Regions from separate parts of the Mycobacterium sp. WMMD1722 genome, predicted to be linked through region 1. Evidence: riboswitches for the same ligand, from Rfam matches in the RefSeq annotation. Region 1 holds a riboswitch; the other holds the start of a gene.
The links. A riboswitch is a leader RNA that binds a small molecule or an ion and turns the genes downstream of it on or off. The one in region 1 is predicted to bind thiamine pyrophosphate.
Positions count from the first base shown of each region.

Region 2: linked by a shared signal. The riboswitch ahead of ACN27E_RS06560 (ECF transporter S component) and the one ahead of thiO (glycine oxidase ThiO) in region 1 are both predicted to bind thiamine pyrophosphate.

Region 1 covers NZ_CP186056.1:3,060,862-3,075,837, reverse strand. Annotated here, with positions in the region: gene ACN27E_RS14805 (serine/threonine-protein kinase PknG) at 1-2,067, opposite strand, end outside; gene ACN27E_RS14800 (glutamate ABC transporter substrate-binding protein) at 2,067-3,026, opposite strand; gene glnX (protein kinase G-activating protein GlnX) at 3,026-4,345, opposite strand; gene ACN27E_RS14790 (NUDIX hydrolase) at 4,478-4,990, shown strand; gene thiE (thiamine phosphate synthase) at 4,953-5,636, opposite strand; TPP riboswitch at 5,661-5,775, shown strand; gene thiO (glycine oxidase ThiO) at 5,766-6,776, shown strand; gene thiS (sulfur carrier protein ThiS) at 6,787-6,984, shown strand; gene ACN27E_RS14770 (thiazole synthase) at 6,977-7,735, shown strand; gene ACN27E_RS14765 (SGNH/GDSL hydrolase family protein) at 7,732-8,484, shown strand; gene ACN27E_RS14760 (ABC transporter ATP-binding protein) at 8,498-9,406, shown strand; gene ACN27E_RS14755 (ABC transporter permease) at 9,403-10,131, shown strand; gene ACN27E_RS14750 (M28 family metallopeptidase) at 10,149-11,660, shown strand; gene ACN27E_RS14745 (M28 family peptidase) at 11,657-13,099, shown strand; gene ACN27E_RS14740 (uracil-xanthine permease family protein) at 13,103-14,356, opposite strand; gene ACN27E_RS14735 (APC family permease) at 14,413-14,976, opposite strand, start outside.
Region 2 covers NZ_CP186056.1:1,405,401-1,420,376, reverse strand. Annotated here, with positions in the region: gene ACN27E_RS06570 (energy-coupling factor transporter transmembrane component T family protein) at 1-708, opposite strand, end outside; gene ACN27E_RS06565 (ABC transporter ATP-binding protein) at 705-2,198, opposite strand; gene ACN27E_RS06560 (ECF transporter S component) at 2,195-2,821, opposite strand; TPP riboswitch at 2,810-2,921, opposite strand; gene ACN27E_RS06555 (GMC family oxidoreductase) at 3,084-4,649, shown strand; gene ACN27E_RS06550 (helix-turn-helix domain-containing protein) at 4,657-5,601, opposite strand; gene ACN27E_RS06545 (ATPase) at 5,712-6,083, opposite strand; gene ACN27E_RS06540 (HNH endonuclease signature motif containing protein) at 6,107-7,522, opposite strand; gene pgl (6-phosphogluconolactonase) at 7,562-8,296, opposite strand; gene opcA (glucose-6-phosphate dehydrogenase assembly protein OpcA) at 8,293-9,204, opposite strand; gene zwf (glucose-6-phosphate dehydrogenase) at 9,201-10,727, opposite strand; gene tal (transaldolase) at 10,733-11,851, opposite strand; gene tkt (transketolase) at 11,874-13,964, opposite strand; gene ACN27E_RS06510 (heme o synthase) at 14,154-14,976, shown strand, end outside.

The DNA of each region.
Region 1 (14,976 bases):
GGTGCCGAGCACCAGCGCGCGGATCTGCAGTACCCGCGGCTCGGTGTCGGGCAGGGCTTCCACTCGTCGCGCGGCATCGCGGATCTGCTGTTCGGTGATCTCGCTCGACGAGCGGCCCGACAACAGCGTCACCGCACTGGTCAACCGCGCCGTGGTGAAATGCCGTGAGGTGGCCGGTACTTGGTCGAGGGTGCGGACGGCGCCGTCGCGATCGCCCTGCACCGATTGAGCGCGCGCCATGCCGAAGGCCGCCGAGATCACACCGCGGTCGGTGCCCCACACCGTGTGGTAGAAATTGCGCTCCGCGCTGGGTGCGGCGTCCCATCCCGCCAACTCCGCGGTCGCGGCCAGCGCCAGCTTCGGCGCGAGCTCGCCGGGCACGGTGTCGAGCACCTCGGTGAAGTGTTTGGTCGCCGCCTCCAACTCGCCGGACAGCAGTTCCGAGACCGCGCGGAACCACACCAACCGCCAACGCCAACCCACCCGCGCGGCCAGATCGTCGAGCTTCTTCGTCGCCTTCGCCACGTCACCCAGATCGAGGAGCGCACGGGTCTCCATCAGCGGCAGCTCGACCGATTCGGACAGGTCGATGCCTTCGGAGTCCAGCGATCCGTGCCGGGCCGCCCGCAGCGAATCCAGGGTCTGGACCGGCTCGCTGAGCACTGTCGCCGACAGGACGGTGGCGCCGACGTCGGCCGGGTCGAGCAGCGGCACCGGCAGCGCCTTGACGATCTCCTGGGCGGTCAGCTTCTCGGAGTGCACCTGACCGTCGACGTAGACGTCGGTGTGGGCCACCAGCAGGTCGACGCCGAACGTCGAACGCGACGGTGAGAACACCGTCGACAGACCCGGCCGGGGTACCCCGGTGTCCTTGGCGACCACCTCGCGCAGCACGCCGAGCAGCTGCGAGGACATCTCCTCTGAACTGCCGAAACGGCGCCGCGGATCCGGATCGGTCGCCCGGCGCAGCAGCCGCGCGAACGAGTCGTACTGGGTGAGCACCGGATCGCCTTCAGGTAGCCCGTCGACGTAACGGCCCTTGCGCGTGCGCAATTCGAGTGTCAACGCGGCCAGCGTCCGGCCCACGGTGTAGATGTCGCTCTGCACCGTCGGACCCGTCCGCACGATCTCGGGTGCCTGATAACCCGGCGTGCCGTACAGATAGCCGAACGAGTTGATCGTCGACACCGCCCCCAGGTCGATCAGCTTGACCTGGTCCTCGGTCAGCATGATGTTCTCGGGTTTGAGGTCGTTGTACGTCAGACCGATCGAGTGCAGATAACCCAGCGCCGGCAGGATCTCCAGCATGTAGCCGATGGCCTGGGCGACCGGAAGCCGGTGTCCCTTGGCCTGTTTGAGTGACGCACCGCCGACGTACTCCATGACGATGTACCCGACGGGATTGCCGTGCTTGTCCTCGTGCTCGACGAAGTTGTAGATCTTGACGATGCCGGGGTGGGTGACCTCGGCCAGGAACTGGCGCTCAGCCATCGCGATCGCCTGCGCCTCGGCGTCGCCCGAATGCACCAGACCCTTGAGCACCACCGGCCGTTCGTTGACATTGTGGTCGAACGCCAGGTACACCCAGCCCAGCCCGCCGTGGGCGATGCACCCCTTGATCTCGTACTGGTCGGCGACCATATCGCCGGGATTGAGTTGCGGCAGGAAGGAATACGGGCTGCCGCAGTGCGGGCACCAGCCCTCCGACAGCGCTTCGCCGTCCGAGGAGGACCGTCCCACCGGGCGTCCGCAGTTCCAGCAGAAGCGCTTCGCCTCGGCGACCACCGGATTGGTCATCAGCGCTTCGAGCGGATCCTTGGCCGGCACCCGCGGGATCTCGACCAGTCCGCCACCGAGTCGGCGCACCGGCGAGAGGGTGCGCACGATGGTCGTCGCGTGATCCTGGGGTTCGGTGTCCCCGGTGTGGAAGCCGATGCTGTCCGAATCGTCGAAGTTCGGGCGGTACACCGCTTGGGTGGCCATCGGCCGCATCGTCGACATCGAATCCAGCTCGAGGTCGTCGAGGCTCGCGGGCTGGGTGCCCGGTTCCTCCTCGGTGTCAGACATCAGTCCACGTACCTCGCCACGGGTGGCGACGGCGCCGGACCCAGGACCGTCAGCCACTTGCGGTACAGCGCGTACCAGGTGCCGTCGCGGCGGATGCGCGCCAGGGTGCCGTTGACGAAGCGGACCAGGCCGGTGTTCTCCAGGTTGACGCCGATGCCGTAGGGCTCCTCGTTGAGGCTCGGTCCGACGATGTGCAGATAGGGATCCTGGGACACCAGCCCGGCCAGGATCGCGTCGTCCGTGCTGACGGCGTCGACCTGCCGCTGCTGCAGCGCCACCAGACAGTCGGCCCATGTCACCGTCGCCACGATGATCGGTGACGGACTGATCTGCTGGATGCGCCGCAGCGACGTGGTGCCCTTGACGACGCACACCCGCTTGCCCGACAGGTCGGCGGCCCGCGTGATCGCCGAATCGCGCGGGGCCAGGATGCGCTGGTTGGCGGTGAGGTACACGGTGGAGAAGGCGACCTGCTTCTTGCGCTCACAGGTGATGGTCATGGTCTTGACGACGACGTCGACCTGATTGTTGCGCAGCGCGGCGATCCGGTCGGCCGACGACAAGATGCGGTACTCGACCTGCGCCGGGCTGCCGAAGATGTCGCGGGCGATCTCCCCGGCGATATCGACGTCGAAACCGGTGATGTCCCCGGTGATCGGATCCCGGAACGAGAACAGATTGCTGCCGATGTCGAGGCCGACGATGAGCCGGCCGCGGTTGCGGATGTTGGCGACGGCCTCATCGGCCTCGTCCTGGGTGGGGAACGGACGGAGGCTGGCGGTGCGGTTGCAGTCGTTGTTGGCGGGCATCGGCACCCGAACCGGCTCCGGCGGCAGCTCCTGCATACCCGCCGGGCTCGGCGGTGCCAGCGTCACACCGGGTGCGGCATCGGTCGATCCGGCCTGCGCGCAGCCGGCCAGCAGCGTCGCTGCGGCGAGGAGAGCAACGAGGCGCTTCATCACCGGTACTCACTCAATCGTGGCCACAACCCGAGCGCCACCGCGATCGCCGCGATCACACTGAGCACCGCCGCACCCGCCGTCGCACCTGAGAGCACCCGCCGGGCATTGAGGATGTCGCTGCGCAGTTGGGTACGACTCTGCTCGATGCCTTTGTTCAGTGCCTCGTTGAGCTCGTCGAACGCCGGCGTCGAATCGTCCTCCCCGGTTCCGAGCGCCACCTGGGTGGCGGCCTGGTAGTTACCGACCGCGATGTAGGCGTTGATGCGGTCGTCGGCGGCCCGCCACCGGGTCAACAGCTTCTCCGCCGCGAGCAGGTCGGTCTTGTCGATCGCGTTGTCCCGTTCGAGGTAGTCCGACAGCTGCGACTGCATCACGTCGATGCGCTGATAGTAGGACTGCTTGCGCACATCCTCGTCACCGCGGCGGATCAGCGCCAAGGTCTCGTCCGCCCGGGCCTGCTGGGCGGTGATGGCCAGCGTGGTGATCGTCTTGAGTGACTCCGCGCCGGCGCCCTTGGCGCTGCGGCTGTCGGCGGTCGAGATGGTCAGTGCGGTGCCGACCCAGAGCACCATGATCAGCACCGCGAGCCCGCCCGCGACGAACCCGGCGTTCACCCGACGCCGGGTGCGCCGCGCCAGCCAGCGGTTGGCGAACAGCCCGAACAGCAGGGTGGCGAGCACCACCAGGATCACCGGGGCCGGGATCCGCGTCGAGGCGGTCGTCTCCTCGTCCACCCGCGCCGAGGTCTGCTCGTACAGCCGCTGGGCGTCCGGCAGGATCTTCGCCTGCATCAGCGACGAGGCCTCCGAGAGATACGACGAACCCACCGGGTTACCCGACCGGTTGTTGGTGCGCGCCGTCTCGACCAGCCCGGTGTAGACCGCGAGCTCGGCGTTGATCCGGCCGAGCAGCTGCACCAGGTCCTCGTCGGTCAGACCACTCGAGGCCCGGGTCAGGGCCACCGCGGCATCGGTGATCGCCTGCTCGTAGCGTTGCCGGACGTCGCGCGGTTCGGTGCCGGCGATGAAGGCGGTGGCCGCCGCCGCATCGGCCACCGAGAGCCGTGTGTAGAGCTGCCCGGCCGCGAACGACAGCGGTTCGGTGTGGTCGAGCACCGTGGTCAGCGCCTGCTGACGATCGTCGATCGTGGTCGAGGTGGCCAGGGCGCTGGCGATCGCCAACGCCGAGAGCACCAAGCCGATGGTCAGGATCCGGCCCGGGGTGGTCCAGAGAAACCACCAGCGAGGATGCGCCGGCGTGGTCGGGGACCGGGACGCCAGCGGCTCGGTTGACGGGTGCGCCAACTCCACAGTCACCTGTGTGCGGTCCTCATCTATTCGGCAACTTTCCGACCCGTCCAACGTATCTGAGAATCCTAAGAGTTACCGGTACGCCGCGCGCCGAATCGGGACAGAGCCGTCGGAGGGATCGCCGCATATCCTGTATTCGTGCGTGGGGACGGTGACGGCTGGGTGTTCTCCGAAAGTGGCGGACGGTTCTGGGGGCGTCATGGAGCGGCCGGACTGCTGCTGCGGGCGCCCCGGCCGGACGGATCGGCGGCAGTTCTGCTGCAACACCGGGCCCCGTGGAGTCACCAGGGCGGAACGTGGGGGCTGCCGGGCGGTGCTCGCGACAGCCACGAGACGCCCGAACAGGCCGCGGTCCGGGAGGCGCACGAGGAAGCCGGACTGCCCGCCGAGCGACTCACCGTGCGCACCACCGTGGTGACCGCCGAATTCAGCGGCTGGACCTATACGACCGTGATCGCCGATGCCGCCGAGCAGCTCGACACCGTGCCGAACCGGGAGAGCGCCGAACTGCGCTGGGTGGGGGAGGACGAGGTCGACTCGCTACCGCTGCACCCGGGGTTCGCCGCCAGCTGGCAGCGGTTGCGCAGCGTCACCGCGTCCATTCCGCTGCTGGTCAACGGTCGGCGGTCAGAGCGGTCCGAAGGCGCCTAGCGGCCGCAGCCGGGTCGTCGGCGGCGGTGATGGCCCGGACCACCACGATGCGCCGAGCGCCGGCGGCCAGCACCTCGGGCAGCCGCTCCTCGTCGATCCCGCCGATCGCGAACCATGGCTTGTCGGTCTGCAGTGCCGCCGCCGCGCGGACCAGATCCAGCCCCGGTGACCGCCGGCCCGGTTTGGTGGGCGTCGGCCAGCACGGGCCGACGCAGAAATAGTCGACGTCCTCGGTGACGGCGGCAATGGCCTGGTCGAGGTCGTGGGTGGACCGTCCGATCAGCGGCCGCTCGCCGATGATGCCGCGGGCCACCTCGAGCGGCAGATCGTCCTGGCCCAGATGCAGGACGTCGGCGTTCCCGGCCAGCGCGATGTCGGCGCGGTCGTTGACCGCCAGCAGCGCCCCGTGCCGGTGCGCGGCATCGGCCAGGATCTCCAGCGCAGCGAGTTCCGCGCGTGCTTCCAGCGGTCCGAACCGCTGCTCGCCGGCCGACCCCTTGTCCCGCAGCTGGATCACGTCGACCCCGCCGGCCAGGGCGGCGTCGGCGAAATCCGCGAGGTCGCCGCGGTCGCGACGGGCGTCGGTGCACAGATACAGCCGGGCGTCGGTGAGCGCTGGCGCGGGGCGTCGGTCGGCTTCGTGCACATCCGAACGCTAGCGACTACCGTGGGTCGCCGACACGGGAGTCCCGGGGACGCGGGACTGAGAGTGGGCCAGACAGCCGGCCCTGACCGTCAAACCTGATCCGGGTCATGCCGGCGAAGGGAGGTGTTTGTGGAGCGGACCCTGGCCGTCGTCGGCGGCGGTGTGATCGGGCTGGCCGTCGCCCGCCGCGCCGCCCAGGACGGATGGTCGGTGCGGGTGCACCGCGGCCACGACCGAGGCGCCTCCTGGGTGGCCGGCGGAATGCTCGCCCCGCACAGCGAAGCCTGGCCCGGTGAGGAGGCTCTCCTGCGCCTCGGCCTCGACTCGCTGCGGCTGTGGCACACCGGCTTCCTCGACGGCCTCCCGCCCGAGGTCGTGACCGCACGCGAATCCCTGGTGGTGGCGGTGGACCGCGCCGACGCCGCGGATCTGCGCACGGTCGGGCAATGGCTGGGCGCGCAGGGCCACCCCGTCACACTGACCTCGGCGGCACGCGAGATCGAACCGCTGCTTGCGCAGGGCATCCGGCACGGCTTCGTCGCCGACACCGAACTGGCCGTCGACAACCGCGCCCTCGTCGACGCATTGGCCGCGCAGTGCGAGCGGCTGGGCGTGCGGTGGGCGCCCGCGGTAACCGATCTGTCCGCGGTCGACGACGTCGACGTGCGGGTGATCGCCAACGGGGTCGACGCCCCGGCGCTGTGGCCAGGGCTGCCCATTCGGCCGGTCAAGGGCGAAGTGCTGCGGCTGCGGTGGCGGCGCGGGTGTATGCCGGTACCGCGCCGGGTGATTCGCGCGCGGGTGCACGGCAGACAGGTGTATCTGGTCCCGCGCCGCGACGGTGTGGTGATCGGTGCGACACAGTACGAGCACGGCCGCGACACCGCGCCGGCCGTCAGCGGGGTGCGTGACCTGCTCGACGACGCCTGCACGGTGATGCCGGCGCTGAGCGAGTACGAGTTCGCCGAATGCGCCGCCGGGCTACGGCCGATGACACCGGACGGACTGCCGCTGGTCCATCGGCTCGACGACCGTACGGTGCTGGCCGCCGGACACGGCCGCAACGGATTCCTGCTGGCGCCCTGGACCGCCCAGCGGGTGGCCGCGGACCTGGCCGAGACGGTGGGAGTCACGACATGAGGGGTGTCCGATGAACGTCACGGTGAACGACGAACACGTGGAGATCGACGACGCGACGACGGTCGCCGAGCTGGTGGCGCGAATGGGATTCCCGGACCGGGGTATCGCCGTGGCCGTGGACTGGTCGGTGCTGCCGCGGGCCCAATGGGCCACGCCGCTGCGCGACGGCGCGCGCGTCGAGGTCGTGACGGCGGTGCAGGGTGGCTGATTCCACCTTGACCATCGCCGGCCGGGACTTCGGATCCCGGCTGATCTGCGGCACCGGCGGCGCGGCGAACCTCGCCGTCCTGGAAGCCGCGCTGGTCGCGTCGGGCACCGAGTTGACCACCGTCGCGGTGCGCCGGGTCGACGCCGAGGGCGGTACCGGTGTGCTCGACCTGCTCGACCGGCTCGGCATCATGGCGCTGCCCAATACGGCCGGGTGCCGGGGGGCGGCCGAGGCGGTGCTCACCGCGCAGCTGGCCCGCGAGGCGCTGGGTACCGACTGGGTGAAGTTGGAGGTGATCGCCGACGAACGCACCCTGCTCCCCGACGCCGTCGAGCTGGTGCGCGCGGCAGAGCAACTGGTGGACGACGGTTTCGTGGTGTTGCCGTACACCAACGACGATCCGGTGCTGGCGCGCCGGCTCGAGGACATCGGCTGCGCGGCGGTGATGCCGCTGGGTTCGCCGATCGGCACCGGGCTGGGCATCGCCAACCCGCATCACATCGAGATGATCGTCGAGGCGTCCGGGGTGCCCGTCATCCTCGACGCCGGGATCGGAACGGCCAGCGATGCAGCGCTGGCCATGGAGCTCGGATGTGACGCGGTGTTGCTGGCCAGCGCCGTCACCCGGGCCGCCGACCCGCCGGCGATGGCCGCGGCGATGGCCGCCGCGGTCACGGCGGGGCATCTGGCCCGGCACGCCGGACGGATTCCCAAGCGCTACTGGGCCCAGGCGTCGAGTCCGGCGCTGTGACGGGGCGCTACGTCGCGTTGGGTTCGTCGATGGCGGCGGGTCCGGGAATCCGGCCGCCGGCACCCGGTGCGCCGCTGCGGGCCGCGCGGTCGGCGCGCAACTATCCGCACCTGGTGTCGGAGCGGCTGGGTCTGCAGTTGGTCGACGTCACGTATTCGGGCGCCACCACCGCCCACCTGCTCGACGATCCGCAGCACGGGACGCCGCCGCAGATCGGCGCCCTCGACGGCACCGAGGCGCTGGTGACGATCACCATCGGCGGCAACGACGTGGGATATGTGCCCATGCTGATGGCGGCCGGACTGCCGCGGGTGGCGCGGCTGCTGCCGCCGGTGGGTGCGCTGTTCGACCGCACCGCGCGCGACCGGGCACTGGTGGCGGTCGGCGACTCCCTGCAGCGGGTCGGCCGGGCCGTGCGCGAACGCTCCCCGAAGGCACGTGCGCTCTTCGTCGACTATCTGACGCTGCTCCCGCCGGCCGGCACCGCCGCTCCGCCGCTGTCGGACGCCGATGTCGCGCTGGGCCGGCGGATGGCCGACACGCTCGAGCGGCTCACCGGTGCGGCGGCCACCGCGACCGGATGCGAATGGCTGCGGGCGGCTCAGGCCAGCGGTGACCATCACGCTTGGTCCGCCCAGCCCTGGACCACCCGGCCCGGGGTGCCGTGGCCACGTCGGCCGGCCCCGCTGCACCCCAATGCCGCGGGGATGCGGGCGGTTGCGGACATGATCGTCGCGACACTGAGCTGACACCATGGTCGGTGTGATCGCACTCGAAGGCCTGACGAAGAAGTACGGCGCAACCGTCGCCGTCGATGGTCTGACCTGCACGGTCGAGCCCGGTGTGGTGACCGGATTCCTCGGGCCGAACGGCGCAGGCAAGACCACCACCATGCGGCTGATCCTGGGGTTGGACCGGCCGACCGCGGGCACCGCGACCATCGACGGTGTGGCCTATCGCGCTCTGCGCGACCCGGCGCGCGTCGTCGGTGCCCTACTCGACGCCCGTCAGGCGCATCCGAACCGGACGGCCCGCAATCACCTCCGGTGGATCGCGGCGGCCAACCGGATCCCGACGTCGCGGGTCGACGAGGTGCTCGAGATCGTCGGCATGGCGCCCGCCGCCGACCGTGCCGCGGGGGCGCTGTCGCTCGGGATGGGGCAGCGGCTGGGTATCGCGGCCGCCCTGCTCGGTGACCCGCCGGTCCTGCTGTTCGACGAGCCGGTCAACGGGCTCGACCCCGAGGGCATCCACTGGGTGCGCACCCTGATGCGCGCGCTGGCCGCGGAGGGCCGCACCGTGCTGGTGTCCAGCCACCTGCTCTCGGAGATGGCCCAGACCGCCGACCGGCTCCTGGTCATTGGCCGGGGGCGGCTCATCGCCTCGACCACCGTCGGCGACTTCGTGAGCCGATCCGGCGGCGATACGGTTCTGGTGCGCAGCCCCCAGTCCGAACAGCTGCGCGATGTGCTCACCGGCGCGGGCATCAGCGTCGGCGACCAGCGCGAGGGTGGGCTGACGGTCTTGGGGGTGTCCGCCGACGTGGTCGGAGAACTGGCGGCCCGCAACGCGATCACCCTGCACGAACTCAGCCCCCAGCGGGCGTCCCTCGAGGAGGCGTATCTGAAGATGACCGATGACGCAGTGGACTACCGGGCGGGCCGCCCATGAGCGTGCTGCCGGTGCTCGACGCCGAACGGATCAAACTGGTCACCACCCGCTCGTCGCTGTGGTCGGCGGGGGCCGTCGTCGTGCTGTCGCTCGGGGTGACCGCCATGCTGACCGCGGCCAGCAGCGACTACGACCCGATGACACCCGAGGAGGCCATCCTCGGCGTCGCCGTCTTCGGTGTGCCGGTGCTGATGGTCCTCGCGTCGCTCACGATGACCGGGGAATACCGCTCCGGGCTCATCCGCTCGACGTTCCTGGCCGTCCCCCGGCGCCCGCTGGTGCTCGTCGCCAAAGCGGTCGTGGCAGGTGGTTTCAGCGGTCTGTGTGCCGCGTTGACGAGCGTCGTCGCCGCTCTCATCGCGGGTCTCTCGCCGGCGGCCGAGTCGACGTGGCGGGCGGTCGGCGCGGTGACGCTCTACGCCGTGCTGGCCGCGGTCCTCGGGGTGGCCGTCGGTGCGCTGATCCGGTTCGCCGCGGGAGCGGTGGCCGTCCTGCTGCTGTGGCCGCTGGTGATCGAGCCGGTGCTGGGCAACATGCCCAACATCGGCAGCGAGATCGGCGCCTACCTCCCGTTCGCGAACATGTTCGAATTCCTCGACGTCGCTTGGTTGTTCCCGGCCTACAGCGTGCCGTGGGGACAGGCGGGAGCGGTCGTGTACTTCGCCATCGTGGTGGCCGCCGTCTTCGTCGCGGCGGTCGTGGTGGTCGATCGCCGCGATGCCTGATCGCTAACGTGGGTGCCATGATTCGCACGACGCTCGCGGCGCTGGCCGCCATGGCGGTGGCCGCGTCACTCGGTGGGTGTGGAAGCGGCACCGGACCCGCGCCGTCACAGACGGCGTCCTCGACGCAGGAGGCAGCGCCGGCCGCGAAGGACTTCGCCGACGAACTCGCCGGCCGGGTCTCCCTCGACGCGATGATGGGCGACCTGCAGCGGCTGCAAGAGATCGCCGACGCCAACGGCGGCAACCGCGCCCTGGGCACCCCGGGATACGACGCCAGCGTCGACTACGTCGTTAACACCCTGCGCGACAGCGGTTTCGACGTACAGACCCCCGAGTTCGAGGTGCGGCTGCCGTTCGCGGAGAAGCCGGAGCTGACGGTGGCCGGTGCGCCGGTCGAGGCCAAGGCGTTGGAGTACACCATCGGCACGCCGCCCCAGGGTGTCACCGGTCCGCTCGTCCTGGCCCGGAGCGAGGACAGCCCGGGCTGCACCGCCGACGACTACGACGGCCTGCCGGTGCAGGGTGCGGTGGTGCTCGTCGACCGCGGTCAATGTCCCTTCGGCGTGAAACAGTCCGTCGCCGCAGGCCGTGGTGCGGTGGCGGTGATCGTGGCCAACAACCAGGCCGGCGACAACCTGCAGGCCACCCTCGGAACCGATACCGACGTACGCATTCCGGCGGTCGGCGTCACCAAGGCCGTGGGCGACGGTCTGCGGGCGGCGCCGGGACCGGTGAGCCTACGGCTGGATGCCGGTGTTCGCACCGAGCGCACCCGAAACGTCATCGCCCAGACCAAGACCGGCTCGACCGCCGACGTGGTGATGGCCGGTGCCCACCTGGACAGCGTGCCCGCCGGACCCGGCATCAACGACAACGGATCCGGCGTCGCCGCGGTGCTCGAGACCGCCCGCCGGCTCGGCGGTTCACCGCAGGTGCACAACGCCGTGCGGTTCGCGTTCTGGGGAGCCGAGGAACTCGGTGTGCTCGGTTCGCAGAACTACGTCGAATCGCTCGACCGCGATCAGCTCCAGGACATCGCGCTGTACCTCAATTTCGACATGCTCGGATCACCCAACCCGGGCTATTTCGCCTACGACGGCGACCAGTCCGCGCCTCGGGATCCCAACGCCGGCGCCCCCAGGGTCCCGGAGGGTTCGGCCGGCGTCGAACGCACCCTGGCCGGCTATCTCGACGTTGCCGGTAAACCGGCGCGCGACACCAGTTTCGACGGCCGATCCGATTATCAGCCGTTCACCGCGGCCGGTATCCCGTCCGGCGGACTGTTCTCCGGCGCCGAAGAGGAGAAGTCGCCCGAGGAGGCCGACATCTGGGGTGGCGAAGCCAACCGCCCCTTCGACCCGAACTACCACAAGAAGACCGATACGGTGGACGCCATCGATCGCACCGCGCTGGAGATCCACGGTCGCGGAGTGGGTTTCGCGGTCGGCCTGTACGCCCAGGACCAGCGTGGCCGCAACGGCATACCGATCCGCGCCGACCGCACCCGCCATCCCACCGGGCCTACGTGATCGGTCGCGGACTGATCACACTGGCCGCGGCCGCGCTCGTCGCGGCCTGCTCGGCCACGCCGTCACCGCCGCCACCCGACGCCGAGCAGCTGGCGGCCAGCGTCACCGTCGATGCGCTCTACGTCCACCTCGATGCACTGCAGAAGATCGCCGAGGCCAACGGCGGGCGACGCGCCGAGGGCACCCCCGGATACGACGCCAGCGTCGACTACGTGGCGAATGTGTTGCGCGACAAGGGCTTCGATGTCCAGACGCCGGAGTTCGATCGGTACGGCGGCACCACGGGAGGGCATCCGAGCCTGACCGTCTCCGGTCGCGAGCACGCCGTCGAGAAAGCCTCGCTGCTGGTGGACACCGGCCCCGACGCCCTGAACGCCCTCACGCTGCGTCCGGCGAAGCCCGCCGGGTGCGCCCGCGACGACTACGCGGGTGTGGACATCGAGGGCGCGATCGCGGTGGTCGACGACACCGGCTGTTCGGTGGTCGCCAAGCAGAACGCCGCCGTGGCGGCAGGTGCTGTCGGCGTGCTGATCGCGCTCGACGCGTCCAGCGCCAGCCCGCCGACGCTGTTCACCCCCGGTTACTACCGGGGACTCACCGCGCCGGTCGGCATCATCGACGCGGCGACGAACGCGGCACTGCGCCGCACATCCGCTCCGGTCTCGCTGCGCCTCGACGGCAGGCCGGTGATGGTGAAATCCCGCAACGTGGTGGCCCAGACCACGACCGGTGCGACCGATGACGTGGTGGTGGTCGGGGCACACCTCGACAGCATCGGCGGTGGACCGGGGATCAACGACAACGGCACCGGGGTGGCGGCCGTGCTCGAAACCGCGGTGCAACTGGGCAGTTCCCCGCAGATCGCCAACGCCGTCCGGTTCGCGTTCTGGGGTTCCGAGGAGATCGGGCTGGAGGGATCGCGGGCCTATGTCCGCGGACTGGACCGCGACCAGCTCGACGACATCGCGCTGTACCTGAACTTCGACATGCTCGGCTCACCCAACGCCGGATTCTTCACCTACGACGGCGACCAGTCCACCGCCGCCGCGGGCTCGGCGGACGTCCCCGAGGGATCGGCGGGTATCGAACGGTTGCTCGCCGGATATCTCAACCTGGCCGGGGTGCGGCCGGCGGACATGCCGCTGGCCGACCGGACCGATTACGATCCGTTCCGTGCCGCCGGTGTACCGATCGGTGGGACCACCACCGGTGCCGCGCAACAGAAGTCCCCCGTTCAGGCGAGATTGTGGGGTGGGCGGGCCGGTGCCGCATTCGATCCGAACTACCACACCGCCCGCGACACCATCACCAATGTCGACCGCCACGCGCTGGCGGTGATGGCCCCATCGGTCGCCTACGCCGTCGGCGCGTACGCGCAGTCCATCGACGGACCCAACGGGGTGCCGCCGCGCGACAGCCGTCACCGCCAGCCGCGCTGAGAGCTAGGCCTTTCGTGCGGTCCGCAACCCGAGCAGCCGCATCCCGTGGTAGACCAGCAGCGCGGCGATCGACCCGAGGGCGATTCCGGTGAACGTCAATTGGCCTGCCTGCCAGGTGAAGTCGGCGATACCGATGATCAGGGGGATGGCGGCGGTCATCTGGTTGACCGGCAACGAGAAGTCCACGCGGTTGGTCAGCCAGATCCGGACGCCGAGCACGCCGACGAGGCCGTAGAGCACCACCGTCGCTCCGCCGAGCACACCGGCCGGGATCGCCGAGATGGCCGCCCCGATCTTGGGGCACAGCGACAACACGATGGCGACAGCGGCCGCCACCCAGTATGCCGCCGTCGAGTACACCCGTGTCGCCGCCATCACGCCGATGTTCTCGGCGTAGGTGGTGGTGGCCGATCCACCGCCGAAGCCGGCCAGCGTGGTGGCGACGCCGTCGGCGGCCAGCGCCCGGCCGATCAGCGGGTCGACGTCGGTCCGGGTCATCTGGCCCACCGACTTCACGTGCCCGATGTTCTCGGCGATCAGCGCGATCACCGCGGGCAGGAACATCGGCAGGACCGCCAGCGAGAACGAGGGTGTCTGGAACTGCGGCAGGCCGATCCACGGTGCGGCCGCGATGGCCGCGGTGTCGACATCGCCCATGGCCAGCGCGATCAGATACCCGATCACCACGGCACCGAAGATGGCCAATCTGCCGACGATGCCGCGAAAGAAGGCCAGGGTGGCGACCAGCAGCACCAGGGTGATCAGGCCGACCAGCGGTCCCTGCTCGAAGTTGCTCTTGGCTGCCGGCGCCAGGTTGAAACCGATCAGCGCGACGATGGCGCCGGTCACCACCGGCGGAAGCGTGGCGTCGAGCCAGCGGGTTCCGACCAGATGGACGACGCCCCCGATGACGATCAGCACCACGCCGAGGGCGACGAGGCCGCCGAGCGCACTGCCGGTGCCCTGCGCCGCCGTGGCCGCGACCACCGGAGCGATCACCGAGAAGCTGGAACCCAGGTAGCTCGGCAGCCGATTGCCGGTGATGAGCAGGAACAGGATGGTGCCGACACCGGAGAACAGCAACGTGGTGGCCGGCGGGAAGCCGGTCAGCACCGGCACCAGGAACGTGGCGCCGAACATGGCGACCACATGCTGGGCGCCGATGCCGATGGTGCGACTCCAGCTGAGCCGTTCGTCGGGCGCGACGACGAACGTGTCGTCGGACCGCGACTCGACGGGCGTCCACGTCAGTTTCATGGTTGCCCATCTTGCACTGGCGGACCGGTCGGTGCATGTGACCGGCGTCGGGTGAGTCAGCGGCGCGCGCGCACCGCATACGACACGGCGCCCACCGCCACCACCGCCGCTCCGGCGAGCACCGCATCGAGCGGCAGCGAGAACGCCAACACCAGGCAGCCGACCAATCCCAGCGCCGGCACCGCCCGGTGACCCAGCGTCCAGGCCGCGGCATTGGCCACGGCGTAGTACAGCAGCACGGCGAACGACGAGAATCCGATGGCGCCGCGCAGGTCGACGGTGGCGCACAGCACCGCGACGACGATGCCGACGGCGACCTCGGCACGGTGCGGGCTGCCGAACTTCGGGTGTACCGCGGCCAGTGCGTGGGGCAGGTGCCGATCGCGCGCCATCGCCAGGGTGGTGCGCGAGACGCCGAGGATCAGCGCCAGCAGAGACCCCAGCGCAGCCGCGCTCGCCCCCGCGCGTACCACGGGGGCGAATCCGCCCGCGCCCGCGGCCTGCACGGCGTCGGCCAACGGGGCACTCGACGACGACAGCGCCGGTCCCAGCTCGGCCAGTACGGTGACCGCCACGACGGCATAGAGCACGAGCGCGATACCGAGGGCGGTGCGGATGGC
Region 2 (14,976 bases), 1.7 Mb from region 1:
CGACACCGTGATCGCGACGGCGGTGATCGCAAATCCGGCGCCGATCAGGGTCGCGTCGCGCCAGCCGAGGACCGACGGCCGCGCCCACGTGCGGGTGGCATGGGCGCCGAAGCCGCGGGCCTCCATGGTGGTGGCGAGCATCGATCCACGCCGCACCGCGAGCACCAGCAGCGCGAATGCCTGGCCGGCCGCCCGGCGGATCCGGGCGTGGTCGGAAACCCCCCGCGCTCGGCGGGCGTAGCCGAGGTGGGCCCAATCCTGCCGCAGCAGGCCGACCAGCCGCAGCCCGGCCAGCGCGCCGACGACGAACCGGGCAGGCAGCCGCAGGATCTGGGCGAGGCCGTCGGCCAGCTCGGTCGGATCGGTGTCGATGAACAGCGCCACGGACGGCAGCGCGATGGCCAGCACCCGCACGAAGGTGTCCAGCGCCAGGGAGATCGAACCGTCGCTGACGGTGATGAGCAGGAAGTGCCAGTGCACCGCGCCGCTCGTCTGCCCGTAGAGCAGGATGGTCAGCGCGGTCAGCGCGGCGGCCGATACCAGCAGGGCGCCGCGAAACAGCAATGGCCGCAACGGAACCCGGATGGCAACCAGCAGCACCAGCTCCAGCGCCAGCGCGGTCAACGCCGACACCCAGTCCAGGCTGAGCGCCAGGCCGACGGCGATCACCAGCGCGGTCGCGAGCCTGGCGACCGGGTTGAGCGTCACCGGCTGAGCTCCGCGGCGCGTTCGGGATGCCACGCCGGCAGGTCGATGCGCCGGTCGGCCAGCACCGCGACGAAGTCGAGATCGTGGGTCACCGCCACCACCGCCGCACCCCCGTCGGTCAGCTCGGCGAGCAGCGTCGCCAGCTGCGCCCATGTGGTGCGGTCCTGACCGAAGGTCGGCTCGTCGAGGACGATCACCGCGGGCTGGGTGGCCAGCACGGTCGCGACCGACAAACGGCGCTTCTCGCCGCCGGACAGCGTGTACGGGTTCATCTCGGCGAGTTGGCTCAGCCCGAGGCGTTCCAGCAGCGTGTCCACGGTCGCCGCGACGGCGGCGCGGTCGTGGCCGAGGGCGCGCGGGCCCAGCGCCAGCTCGTCGTACACCGTGGCGGTGAGGAACTGGTGCTCCGGATTCTGGAAGACGCTGCCGATCCGGGTCAGCAGTTCACGCGAGCGCCACCGGACCGGTTCCAGCCGGCGCGTCGAGTGGGCGAACGACGCCGCGGCGGTGAACCGGCCGCCGCGTGGAGGCAGCAGCCCGCCCAGGGTGAGCGCGAGGGTGGTCTTACCCGCGCCGTTGGGCCCGGTGACGGCGGTGGCGGTGGCGGCGCGCAGCTCCAGGTCCATGCCGGCGTCCAGACACGGCCCCGAGCGATGGCCCAGGGCCAGATCGGCGGCGATGAGCAGCGATTCGCCGGGCGGGCGGCGGTGCCGGCGCAGCGCCGGCGGCAGCTCGCCGGGCACCCAGACACCCGCCGCGGTGAGGCGGTCGCGCTGCGCCGCGATCGTCGCTTCGGCCGGGCCGTCGGCCACGACGTGCCCGTCGGCGCCCCACACGATGACCCGGTCGACGACCGGCAGCCAGACCGCGGTCCGGTGCTCGACGACGATCAGCGTCGAACCGGTCGCCTCGGCGGCGGCGGCCACCGCATCCCGCACTTCGACGACCCCGGCGGGATCGAGGTTCGCGGTCGGTTCGTCGAGGAGGATCAGCCCGGGATTCATCGCCAGCACACCGGCCAGCGCAAGCCGCTGCTGCTGGCCACCGGACAGCTGCGCGGTGTCGTGGGTCAAGGGCAGGTCCAGGCCGACGGCGTTCAGCGCGCGGCGGGCCCGCGGCCAGATCTGCTCGCGCGGGACCCGGTGGTTCTCCATACCGAATGCGACGTCGTCACCGACGCGGGACAGGATGACCTGCGCGTCGGGGTTCTGCAGCACCATCCCGATCCGGGAGCGCTGCTCCTGGGGCGGTCGCCCGTCGACGGTGAGCAGGCCCGCCTGGTCCCCGTCCTCGCTGCCTCCGAGCAGCCCGGCGACCCCCTGCAGCACCGTCGACTTGCCCGATCCGCTGGGTCCGAGCAGCAGCACCCGTTCCCCGGGCTGCACGGTCAGGTCGAGGTCGCGCACCGCCCACCGCGTCCGGCCGGCGTGGCGCCAGCCCCACCCGCGGGCGGTGACGGCGGCCCCGCCGCTCGGCACCGGTGTGGTCATCTCGCGGCGTCGCGGCGTTGCCCCATCCGGCCCGACTCGAAACGCGACAGCGCCCCGGTGCCGGCCAGGGCCTTGACGACGAACCAGGACAACGCTCCCGCGACGACCATTCCGGAGAGCACTCCGGCGACGGTGTAGGCCAGGGCGAACGGAGTGCCCGACCCCGGATACCAGAGGATCAGGTCGTTGACCGCCATCGCCACCCCCGCGGTGCCGCCGGCGAGTACCGCCACCGGCAGGGTGAACCGGCGGTACAGGAACAGCGCGAAGACCAGTTCGGCGGCCAGGCCCTGGACCAGCCCGGATTCCAGGGTCAACAGACCCCACTGGTTACCGACCAGGGCGGAGACGGTGGCGGCGACGAGCTCACCGTAGAGGGCGGCGCCCGGTTTGCGGATCACCAGGCCGACCAGCACGCCGGCGAACAGCCAACCCCCGCCCAGGAGCGCCTGCAGGCCCGGCACGGCCGCGGCCAGCGGTGCGCCGAGCGGGTTGGACGCGATGTTCCACAGCACGAAGACCAGCCCGGAGGCCACCGCGAGCACGCTGGCCACGACGATGTCGATGACGCGCCAGCGCCGGGGCGCCGCCGTGCCGACGGCCGAACGGGATTCCATGGACATTCGTCTCCCTACGCCGGCATTACCCGGTCAGGTTCGTACGGTCGACGGCCGGTCAGCCGTCCTCTCAGCGCACTCGGTGTGCGCTCCCGCGTGGTTCTAGTCCCTCAAGCTAGTGCACGTCGTCACGGTCGGCCAAGGCGCGGTGCGACAACACGTCGGCGCGCAGGGGCAAGCCGCGGCGCCCCGTGCGCGCAATCGTGAATCCAGAGGTCGAAAACCGATTCTGGACAACCCGATTCATGCCACGCACACGGAGGAAACCATGCCCACTTCCGACCACCTGGACCACGATCGATCGCGGATCGATCGCGAGCACTACGACGTCGTCGTGATCGGGGCGGGGTCCGCGGGTTGCGTCCTGGCCGCCCGATTGTCCGAGGATCCGGCGGTGCGGGTACTGCTGCTCGAGTCCGGCCCCGCGGACACCAGATCGGAGATCGCGGCGCCAACCGCCTGGCCGGCGTTGTGGGGCACCGAGGTCGACCATGCCTACGAGACGGTGGCCCAGCCCGGGACGGCGGGCCGGCCCCACCGTTGGCCCCGCGGGCGCACGCTCGGTGGCAGCAGCAGCATCAACGCGATGATCTTCCTGCGCGGCACTCCCGCCGACTTCGACGGTTGGGCGAAGTTCGGATGCGTCGGCTGGGATTACGCCTCCGTGCTGCCCTACTTCCGGCGCATGGAGGCGGTCACCGGCGCAGACGCCGCGTATCGCGGCACCGACGGTCCGCTGGCTCCCGCGCCCGCGCGGGCCGAGAACGCCAATCCGTTGTCGGCTGTGTTCCTTGAGGGTGCCGCGGCAACGGGCCATTCCCTCACCGCGGACTTCAACGGACGCTGTGCAGAAGGTGCGGGCTGGCACGATCTGACCATCACCGGCGGATTGCGTCAGAGCACCGCCGCGGCGTATCTGCATCCGGTGCGGCACAGGCCCAACCTCGTGGTGTCCACCGATTCACATGCGCATCGGCTGATCTTCGACGGCACCCGCTGTGTGGGCGTCGCCTACCGCTGCGGCGATCGCGTGCGCACGGCATATGCTGCGCTGGAAGTGGTCCTCAGCGCGGGCGCGGTGGACTCACCGCGGCTGCTCCTGCTGTCCGGGATCGGGCCGGCGGCCGACCTGGCGGCCGCCGGTGTCCCGGTGATTCTCGATTCGCCCGGGGTGGGGCGCAATCTCCACGATCACCCGTTGTGCGGCGTCGTCTACGAGGCGACGCAGCCGATTCCCGCCGGCCGCAACAATCACGGTGAGACATCCCTGCTGTGGCGCAGTGACGACTCGCTCGACGGGCCGGATATGCAGATCGTGTTCATCCACATCCCCTTCCATCCGCCGCACCTGGCCGCCCCGGACAACGGATACACGTTCGGCGTCTGCACGGTGCCCGACTCCCGGGGATCGATCCGGATCGTGGATGCGCATCCGGACACGCCGCCGCTGATCGATCCGAACTATCTGGGCGAAGAGTCGGATGTGCGGCGGATGTTGCACGGCGTCGACGTAGCTCGCCAGATCGCGGCGAGCGAGCCGTTCGCCCCGTGGCGGGCTCGCGAAGTCCTGCCCGGAACAGATGTCACGAGCGAAAACGCCCTGCGCAGCTATCTCGCCCAGGCCACCGGGACGTACTACCACCCGGTGGGTACCTGCGCGATGGGCACCGGAGTGGAGGCGGTCGTCGACGTCGACCTGCTGGTCCGCGGCGTGACCGGTCTGCGCGTGGCGGATGCGTCGATCATGCCGAAGATCGTCTCGGTGAACCCCGGCGCGACGACGGTAATGATCGGGGAGAAGGCGGCCGACCTGATCCGGACGCAGCACGCCTGAGCGGAACTCATCTCGGTACCGCCACCTGGCGGTACCGAGATGGCGCCATCCCGTACCGCAGGCGGAAGGTCTTCGACAGCCAGGACGCATCTGTCACGCACCATTTCGCGGCGACCGCTGAGATCGACTGTCCGACGAGCTCGGGATCGATCAGATCGCGGCGGATGGCTTCGAGGCGGAGGTCCCGAATCGTCCCCGCCACGCCGTGCGGCTCCGTCTCGAACAACCGCTGAAGGGTGCGCGTCGACACGTGATGTGCGCGCGCCAGTGTGCTGGTCGACAGCGCGGGATCGGACAACCGTTCCCGGATCGAGTCCAGCACCTCGGCGCGCTGCACAAGTTCCGTGACGCGGCAAGGGGATTCGCCGGCGTCGGCCAGGGTGGCGGACAGCAGCGCCGCCAGCGCCAGACCCAGCCGATGCGCCGCACTCGGTGACGTGTCGACCACACCGGCCACCTCGCCGAGGACGGCGCGCAACGCACGACCGACTCCATCGGTGTCGTGCACCTGCTGCGACGCATGTGCCAGGCGTCCACCGGGCAGCGCGAGGGCAGCGCGCGGAAGGGTCAGAACGACGCAGCGCCACTGGGCGGACGGCAGCGTCAGCTGATAGGGACGCGACGCGTCATAGACGGCGAACTGGTCCGGCTCCACGACGAGATGCCGTCCGGCCTGACTGAACCGACCTTCGCCGTGCGTCATCATGGTCACCTTGACGACCCCGGACGGCAGCGCGCGCACGTCACCCGCAGTGCTGGTGACGCGCTGCGCGCTGCCGGTCAAGAAGAACACGTCTACGGATCCGAGCCGGGTCTGCTCCAGAACTCCGGTGGCGCATGATCTCCCGATCGCGTGGCTGCGCAGGCCGCGGAAGCGGCGATGCAGGATCTCGTCCCATGCCGGCCGCTTGAGCCTCGACTCGGCCACACCGTCCTCCTCGGCACCCTGCATCCGCCCAACTCGAACGCTACGTGCGTTCGCTGCACGCAGGCTGGGAGCGAACTGTGCGATCAGGGGATGACGTCGCGCCGGGATCTCAGGCGATCCAGCGGATGGTCGGGTTAGAGGCCGATCGTGCGGCGCATCGCGTTGACTCCGCCGCGGAGCGCATTCTCTGTCGCGGCCAGCGGTCCGAGGACTGCCTCACCCATGCCGACGAGACGTTCGACGCGCGACACGATGCCCTCCATGCGGTCGACCACGGCGATGAGACGCGGCGCGAGCGCATCGATCTGGTTGATGGTGGCGTTGAAGCGCTCGAGGGTGTGGTCGAGGTTGCGCGTCGAGTTGTTGAGGTCGTCGAGCGTCTCACTGAGCCCGTCGAGGATGGTGTCCACCTGCTCGACGGTGACGTCGGCGTTCAGCGCCGCCTGCGCAAGCTTCCTGATGCGCTCCGGACCCGTGCGGACAGGTCTGCCCCCTTTGTCTGCCACCGGGTCAGTATGACCGGCGCGGCTCAGAAAGGTGGGGGATCGCCCCCGTGGTCGGGCTGGGCCCTGACCCGGCGTCGGCTGTGCTCTTGGCTGTGATTATGTCGGCGCTCGGCGAGGACTCGTGCCGCGCGGTCCTGCGCACGGGTGCGTCGCCGCGTCGGCATCCGCCACGTACGGTCCCCGCCCCGTGGGGTGGCGGCGCTGCCGACGATCGGTGCGACGGGCCGGCACAGCGCAGGAAACAGCAGCGCCGAACCCGGGGTGGTGACATATACCTGGCCGGTCGGCGACTGCCAGATCACGGTGCCGTCGGCCAACTGACGGTCCTGCCAGCCCCAGAACGTCTTCAAGAGATGATGCAGGCGGCACAGACATTTCAGATTCGACGCATGCGTGAGCCCGCCCTCGCCGTACGGCAGGGTGTGGTCGATGTCGGACTGCGTGGCCGGCTGATCGCAGCCGGGGAAGCGGCAGGTCATATCGCGGCAGCGCACGTAGTCGGCCAGTGCCCGCGACGGTCGGTAGCGGGGCTCGGCGTCGGCGTCCATCGGCGCGACGGGCCGGATGTTCGCGGTCCTGACCAGTTCGGCGATCACCTCGGGCGGGAGCAGACCGTCGCCGCCGAGTTCCGCGCCGTCGGCGCCGTCGGTGACGATGTGGATCACGACCGAACCCGCTGCCGGTTTCGTCGCAGCGGTGCATTCGGCGAGACCGCACCGGCACGCGATGCGGTCACCGCCCGCGGTGAGGACGTCGATCGCATCGGCCCGCCGCTCCTCGCAGCTGCGCGGATCCTGCGGGCACACCGTGGCGGCCAGGGCCGCGAGTTTCCGGCCGAACGCGTGTGCGTGCGGAGTGAGCACCGTGGCGCTGATCTCGGATAGCCCGTCGAACCGGTCGGCGATCCACACCTCGCGCTGCGCGAGAGAGTCCTTGCGCGACCGGCGGACGGCGTCGCGATCATGGCGCCGGACGATCGTGTCGATGCGTTGTGCCAGACGTGACCGCGTCATCGACGGCCAGGCCGGCAGCGTCACCGCCAGTTCGCCGTCCACGGCGGCCAGCACATCGGCGTCGGTGATCAGGTCGGTGCGGTAGACGATCGTCTTGAACAGGTTCACATCCACGTCCCCGGCGATGAAGACCTCGGCGACCCGGGGAATCCGGCTCATCGACCGGGCGTACCGCAATGCGCTACCGGCCAAGCCCTGGCTGATCCGCAATTCGGCGGCGATCTCCGCCGTCACCGCCGCTTCGGCGTCGACGACCCAATCGGCACGTTCGCCGCACTCGGCAAGCCGGATGGCCCATAGTTCGCCGATCGCCACGAGCCTCGCCGCGGCCGCCCGGTTCTCGGCGCGGCTCGCCGCCGACACCGCAGCCAGCGCAGAGCGCGAGGCGGTGGTGTCTTCCGCGACGAAGAACACGGGCTCGAACATGCGTTCGATTCTGCCATGGCCCACCGACACGATGGGCGATCAGAGCTTGGCTGCGGCACCCTCGTCGAGCCACCACACCGTCGCCTCGCGGCCGACCGCTCCCGCGGCGGGCCAGTCGTCGGCATCGGCACCACCGACGGCGGCGGCCACGGCCTCGGCCTTGCCCTCGCCGGAAACGATCAGCCAGACCTCGCGCGAACGCGTGACCGCGGGCAGCGTCAAAGTGATGCGCTTGGGTGGTGGCTTGGGGGAGTCGGTGACGCCCACCACCGAGCGACTGGTCTCGCGCACGGCGGCGGTGTGGGGGAACAGCGAATTGACGTGTCCCTCCGGCCCCATGCCGAGCAGATGGACATCGAATGCCGGCGTGAGCTCACCCTTGCCGAGCTTGGCCAGCTCCTCGGCGTAGTCCTCGGCGGCGGCGTCCAGATCGTCGCCGAAGGCGCCGTCGGTCGCCGCCATCGCGTGCACGTTGGCGGCCGGTACCCCGACCGGATCCAACAACGCCGCACGGGCCTGTTTGTCGTTGCGTTCGTCGTCGTCGGCCGGCACGAAGCGCTCGTCGCCGAAGTACAGGTGCACCTTCGACCAGTCGATCCGGTCGCGGTGTTCGGCCAGTCGGGCCAACACCTTGATCCCGGTACCGCCACCGGTCAGCACGATGTCCGCGCGGCCGCGCTGGTCCAGGGCCGCGGTGATCTCGTCGGCCAACCGGTCGCCGACCGCGCTGACCAGGGCATCGCTATCGGGGTATTTGCGCACGGTCGGGCTCATATGTACTGCACCTTCTCGATTCCCTGCAGCGCCTCGAAGTAGATCTCATCGGCATCGAGGCGGCGCATGTCCTCGGCCAGGCATTCGCGAGTCTCCCTGCGCGCCAACGGAACCAAAGCCTCCGGCTTGGCCGTACGGCTGATCTTAGCCGTGACGCCCTCCTGGGGCCGGCTCAGCGTGATGGTCTCGCTGTCGCGGACGAGCTCGACTTTCAGTTCGCCGACCGCACGCCGCACCGGACCGTCGATGCGGCTGGCCAGCCAGCCCGCCAGGACGTCCAGCGCCGGTTCGTCCTCGAGGCCGGACACCAGCGCCGAATTGATCGGTTCGTGCGGCGCCTGGTCCACCGCCGCGGTCAGCAGCGCCCGCCAGTAGGTGATGCGGCTCCACGCCAGATCGGTGTCCCCGGGGGTATACCCCTGCAGCCGGCCCTTGATCGACGCCAGCGGGTCGGTGCCGTTGGTGGCGTCGGTGATCCGGCGCAGCGCCAGCTTGCCCAGCGGATCCTCGGCAGGCACCGGCGGCGCGATGTCCGGCCACCACGTCACCACCGGCGTATCGGGCAACAGGAACGGCATCACCACGCTGCTGGCGTGATTGGCCAGCGGTCCCGACAGGCGCAGGACCACCACCTCGTTGGCGCCGGCATCGCTGCCCACCCGCACCTGGGCGTCCAGCCGGGCCTTGTCGGCCCGCCGATCACCCGGGGCGACCACGATCACCCGGCAAGGATGTTCGCGGCTGGCCGCGTTGGCCGCGTCGATGGACTCCTCGAGAACCGCCTCGGTGTCCGGGGCGATGACCAGCGTGAGCACGCGGCCCAGCGTGATGGCGCCGCCCTCCTCGCGGAGTGCCTGGATCTTCTTGTTGATCGCGCCGGTGTCGGTATCGGGCAGATCGATGATCACGGCCGCCTCCATTCCCGACCGGTGCGCTTGAGCATCTCGAACGCCGAATCCGGGCCCCAGCCGCCGGATTCGTACGGATCCGGCTTTCCGTGTGACGCCCAGTAATCCAGCGCGGGGTCCAGGATCTTCCACGCCAGCTCGACTTCTTCGTTCACCGGGAACAGCGACGGCTCGCCGAGCAGGACATCCAGGATCAGCCGCTCGTAGGCCTCCGGTGACTCCTCGGCGAACGCCGAACCGTAGGAGAAGTCCATGCTCACGTCACGGACTTCCATCTGGTTCCCCGGCACCTTCGAGCCGAACCGCAGCGTGATGCCCTCGTCGGGCTGGACCCGGATCACCAGGGCGTTCTGGCCGAGCTCCTCGGTCATGGTCGCGTCGAACGGCAGATGCGGGGCCCGCTTGAAGATCAGCGCAATCTCGGTGACCCTGCGGCCCAGGCGCTTTCCGGTCCGTAGATAGAACGGCACCCCGGCCCAGCGGCGGGTGTCCACGTCGACGGTGATCGCGGCGAACGTCTCGGTGGTGGACGTCGACGAGAAGCCCTCCTCCTCGAGCAGCCCGACCACGCGCTCACCGCCCTGCCAGCCGGCCGTGTACTGACCGCGGGCCGTGGTCTGGTCGAGCGGTTCGGCGAGCCGGCTGGCCGAGAGCACCTTGATCTTCTCAGCCTGCAGTTCGTCGGGGGAGAAGCTGACCGGCTCCTCCATCGCGGTCAACGCCAGCAGCTGCAGCAGATGGTTCTGGATGACGTCACGGGCGGCACCCACCCCGTCGTAGTAGCCGCCGCGCCCGCCCAGCCCGATGTCCTCGGCCATGGTGATCTGCACGCTGTCGACGTAATGCGAATTCCACACCGGCTCGAACAGCTCGTTGGCGAAGCGCAGCGCCAGGATGTTCTGCACCGTCTCCTTGCCAAGGTAGTGGTCGATGCGGAACACCGACGACTCGGGGAAGACGTCGTTGACGATGTGGTTGAGCTCTTCAGCGCTCTTGAGATCGTGACCGAACGGCTTCTCGATGACCACCCGGCTCCAGTGGCCGTCGGCCTTCTTGGCCAGCCCGGTGCGCGAGAGCTGTTCGAGCACCTGAGGAAAGGCCTTCGGTGGAATCGACAGGTAGAACGCGTGATTGCCGCCGGTGCCGCGTTCGGCGTCGAGTTTGTTCAGCGTCTCGGCCAGCTGCTCGAACGCCTTCTCGTCGTCGAAGGTGCCCTGAACGAACCGGACACCCTCGGCCAGTCGGTCCCACACCTCCTGGCGGAACGGCGTTCGGGCGTGCTGTTTGACCGCGTCGTGGACGACCTCGGAGAAATCCTCGTCGGCCCAGTCGCGCCGGGCGAATCCGACCAGAGAGAACGTCGGCGGGAGCAGACCTCGGTTGGCCAGATCGTAGATCGCGGGCATGAGCTTCTTGCGCGCCAGATCGCCGGTCACACCGAAGATCACCACACTGCACGGCCCGGCGATCCGGGGCATCCGCTTGTCGCGCTTGTCCCGCAGGGGATTACGCCACTCGGTCATCGATATTAGGACTTCTTCTCGTCCAGCTGGCCCTGCGTTGCCTCGAGGAGTTCGTGCCAGGACTTCTCGAACTTCTCCACACCCTCGTTCTCCAGCACCAGGAAAACGTCGGTGAGGTCGATGCCGATGGCGTCGAGCTTGTCGAAGACCTCTTGAGCCTCGGAGCCCTTGCCGGTCACCGTGTCACCCGTGACGACGCCGTGATCGGCGACCGCGTCGATGGTCTTCTCCGGCATGGTGTTCACCGTGTTCGGTGCGACCAGCTCGGTCACGTAGAGGGTGTCGGCGTAGTCGGGGTTTTTCACCCCGGTCGACGCCCACAGCGGGCGCTGCACCCGTGCGCCGGCGGCCTTGAGCTTCTCGAAGCGCTCGCCGCCGACGAAGACCTCCTCGTAGGCCGCGTAGGCCAGCCGGGCGTTGGCGACGCCGGCCTGTCCGCGCAGCGCCAGCGCCTCATCGGAGCCGATGTCCTCCAGGCGCTTGTCGATCTCGGTGTCCACGCGCGAGACGAAGAACGAGGCGACCGAGTGGATGTTGGCCAGATCGTGGCCGGCCTCCTTGGCCTTCTCCAGGCCCTGCAGGTAGGCGTCCATCACCAGGCGGTAGCGCTCGACCGAGAAGATGAGCGTCACGTTGACCGAGATGCCTTCGGCGAGAACCGAGGCGATGGCGGGAACGCCGGCTTCGGTGGCGGGGATCTTGATCAACAGGTTCGGCCGGTCGACGATCTTCCACAGCTCGATGGCCTGCAGGATCGTCTTGTCGGTCTCGTGTGCCAGGCGCGGGTCGACCTCGATGGAGACCCGGCCGTCGACGCCGCCGGAGCGCTCGTAGATCTTGGCAAACACGTCGCAGGCGTTGCGCACATCGTCGGTAGTGACGGTGCGAATCGTCGCATCGACGTCGGCGCCGCGTTCGGCGAGCTCCTTGATCTGGGCGTCGTAGGCGTCACCCTTGGACAGGGCGGCCTGGAAGATCGACGGGTTGGTGGTCACCCCGACGATGCTCTTGGTGTCGATGAGCTCCTGCAGGTTGCCGGTCTGCAGGCGCTCCCGGGACAGATCGTCGAGCCATACGGACACGCCGGCCGCAGACAGGGCGGCGAGATTCTCGTTCTGAGTCATCGGTTGTTCCTTCCAGGAAAGATCAGTTGGCTATCGATCGCTCCGCGGCGGCGGCGACATTTTCGGCGGTGAAGCCGAACTCGCGGAACAACGTCTTGTCGTCGGCGGACTCTCCGTAGTGCTCGATGGAGACGATCTCACCGGTGTCGCCGACGAGCTTGTACCAGCTCTGGGCGATGGCGGCCTCCACGGCGACTCGCGCGGAGACGTTGGGGGGCAGCACCTTGTCGCGGTACTCCTTGGGCTGACTCTCGAACCATTCGACGCACGGCATCGACACCACGGCGGCGTTGATGTCCTTGTCGGCCAACAGCTTCTTGGCCTCGACGGCCAGCTGCAGCTCCGAGCCGGTGCCGATCAGGATGACGTCAGCCCCGGTGGCGTCCCCGCCGCCGAGCACGTAACCGCCCTTCGACACGCCCTCGGCGTCGGTGCCCTCCAGCACCGGGATGCCCTGCCGGGTCAGGATGAAACCGACCGGACCGCTGCCGTTTCCGCGGGCGATGATGCTCTTCCACGCGTACGCCGTCTCATTGGGATCGCCGGGGCGGACCACCGACAGGTTCGGGATGGCGCGCAGCGCGGCCAGATGCTCGATCGGCTGGTGGGTGGGGCCGTCCTCGCCGAGGCCGATCGAGTCGTGGGTCCAGATGTAGATGGTGTCGATGTCCATCAGTGATGCCAACCGCACGGCGGGTCGCATGTAATCCGAGAACTGCAGGAACGTGCCGCCGAACGCGCGGGTGGGCCCGTGCAACACGATGCCGGACAGGATCGAGCCCATCGCGTGCTCCCGCACGCCGAAGTGCAGCACCCGGCCGTACCAGTCGGCCGTGAAGTCCTTGGTGGAGATGGACGGCGGGCCGAACGACTTCACATCCTTAATGGTGGTGTTGTTGGAGCCGGCGAGGTCGGCCGAACCGCCCCACAACTCGGGCAGCTTGGGGGCCACGTCATTGAGCACCTGGCCGAAGGCCGCGCGGGTGGCGACGGCCTTACTGCCCGGCTCCCAGTAGGTGATGTCGGCGTCCCAGCCGTCGGGCAGTTCTTGCGCCGTCAGCCGGTCGAGCAGCTTCTTGCGCTCCGGGTTGCGCTCGGCCCACGCGTCGAACTCGGGCTGCCACTTCTCGTGCGCCTCTCGGCCGCGGTCGACCAGCTTGCGGGTGTGCTCGATGACCTCGGGGCGCACCTCGAACTTCTTGTCCGGGTCGAAGCCGAGGATCTTCTTGGTGGCGGCCACCTCGTCGTCGCCGAGCGCCGAGCCGTGCACGCCGCCGGTGTTCATCTTGTTCGGCGCCGGATAGCCGATGATCGTGCGCAGCGAGATGAACGACGGGCGGTCGGTCACCTTCTTCGCCTCCTCGATGGCGGCCTCGATCGCCGTGACGTTCTCGCCGCCCTCGACCTCCTGCACATGCCAGCCGTACGCGCGATACCGGTCTGCGGTGTTCTCGGACAGCGCGATGTTGGTGTCGTGCTCGATGGAGATCTGGTTCTGGTCGTAGAACACGATCAGATTGCCCAGCTGTTGGGTGCCGGCCAGCGAGCTGGCCTCGCTGGTGACGCCCTCCTCGATGTCGCCGTCGGAGGCGATGACATAGATGAAGTGATCGAACGGGCTGGTGCCCGGCGCGGCGTCGGGGTCGAACAGACCGCGTTCGAAGCGGGCGGCCATCGCCATGCCGACCGCCGACGCCAGGCCCTGGCCCAGCGGCCCGGTCGTGATCTCGACACCCTTGGTGTGGCGGAACTCGGGGTGGCCCGGCGTCTTGGACTTGAAGGTCCGCAGCGACTCGATATCGGACAGCTCCAAGCCGAAGCCGCCGAGATAGAGCTGGATGTAGAGGGTCAGGCTGGAATGCCCGCAGGACAGGATGAAGCGGTCCCGGCCCAGCCAGTGCACGTCGCTGGGATCGTGGCGCATCTGTCGCTGGAACAGCGTGTACGCCAGCGGGGCGAGGCTCATCGCCGTGCCTGGGTGACCGTTACCGACCTTCTGCACCGCGTCGGCCGCGAGCACCCGGATCGTATCCACCGAGACGGTGTCCAGCTCGGTCCAATCATCGGGGTGGTGCGGTCGGGTCAGTTCAGAGATCTCTTCGGTTGTCGTCACGACAGGCACTCCTAGATCAAATCGGCTATCCCCCCAGTACCCACCCTAGTGCGGAATATCGCCGAGCCGCAGTCCGCGTCACCCAGCTGTCGCCTGCCCGTCATCCGGGTCTACCATCGCTTGTAGTAGAAGTCTGCGCGACGCCACCTGTGAGGAGTTACCTGCGTGAGCATCCGCGAGCGCTCCCTCCTGGCCGGCGCCGGGGGTAGGGCTGGAAAATCGGTGCCCTCCCGCATCGTCAACACGCTGCTGGCCTACGTGGCGCTGACCAAGCCCCGGGTCATCGAATTGCTGCTGGTCACTGCGATTCCGGCGATGTTGCTGGCCGACCGGGGCACCGTCGATCCATTGCTGATCCTCAACACACTGATCGGCGGCATGCTGGCCGCGGCGGGCGCCAACACCCTCAACTGCGTCGCCGACGCGGACATCGACAAGGTCATGAAGCGCACGGCCCGGCGGCCGCTGGCCCGCGCGACAGTGCCGACGAGTCACGCGCTGATCTTCGGACTGGTGCTCTCGACGGCGTCGTTCTTCTGGTTGTGGCGGTCGAGCAACCTGCTCTCCGGTCTGCTGGCGCTGGCCACCATCGCGTTCTACGTGTTCGTCTACACGCTGCTGCTCAAGCGGCGTACGTCGCAGAACGTGGTGTGGGGCGGGGCGGCCGGCTGTATGCCCGTGATGATCGGCTGGTCGGCGGTGACCGGAACGATCCAGTGGCCCGCCCTGGTGATGTTCGCGGTCATCTTCTTCTGGACGCCGCCACACACCTGGGCGCTGGCCATGCGCTACAAGGACGACTACAAGGCGGCCGGGGTGCCGATGCTGCCGACGGTCGCGACCGAGCGGCAGGTGACCCGCCAGATCCTGATCTACACGTGGCTGACGGTGTTGGCCACGCTCGGCCTCGCGCTGGCCACCGGATGGCTGTACGCCGCGGTCGCGCTGCTGGCGGGGGCGTGGTTCCTGGTGATGGCCCATCAGCTTTACAGCGGTGTCAAGCGCGGCGAGC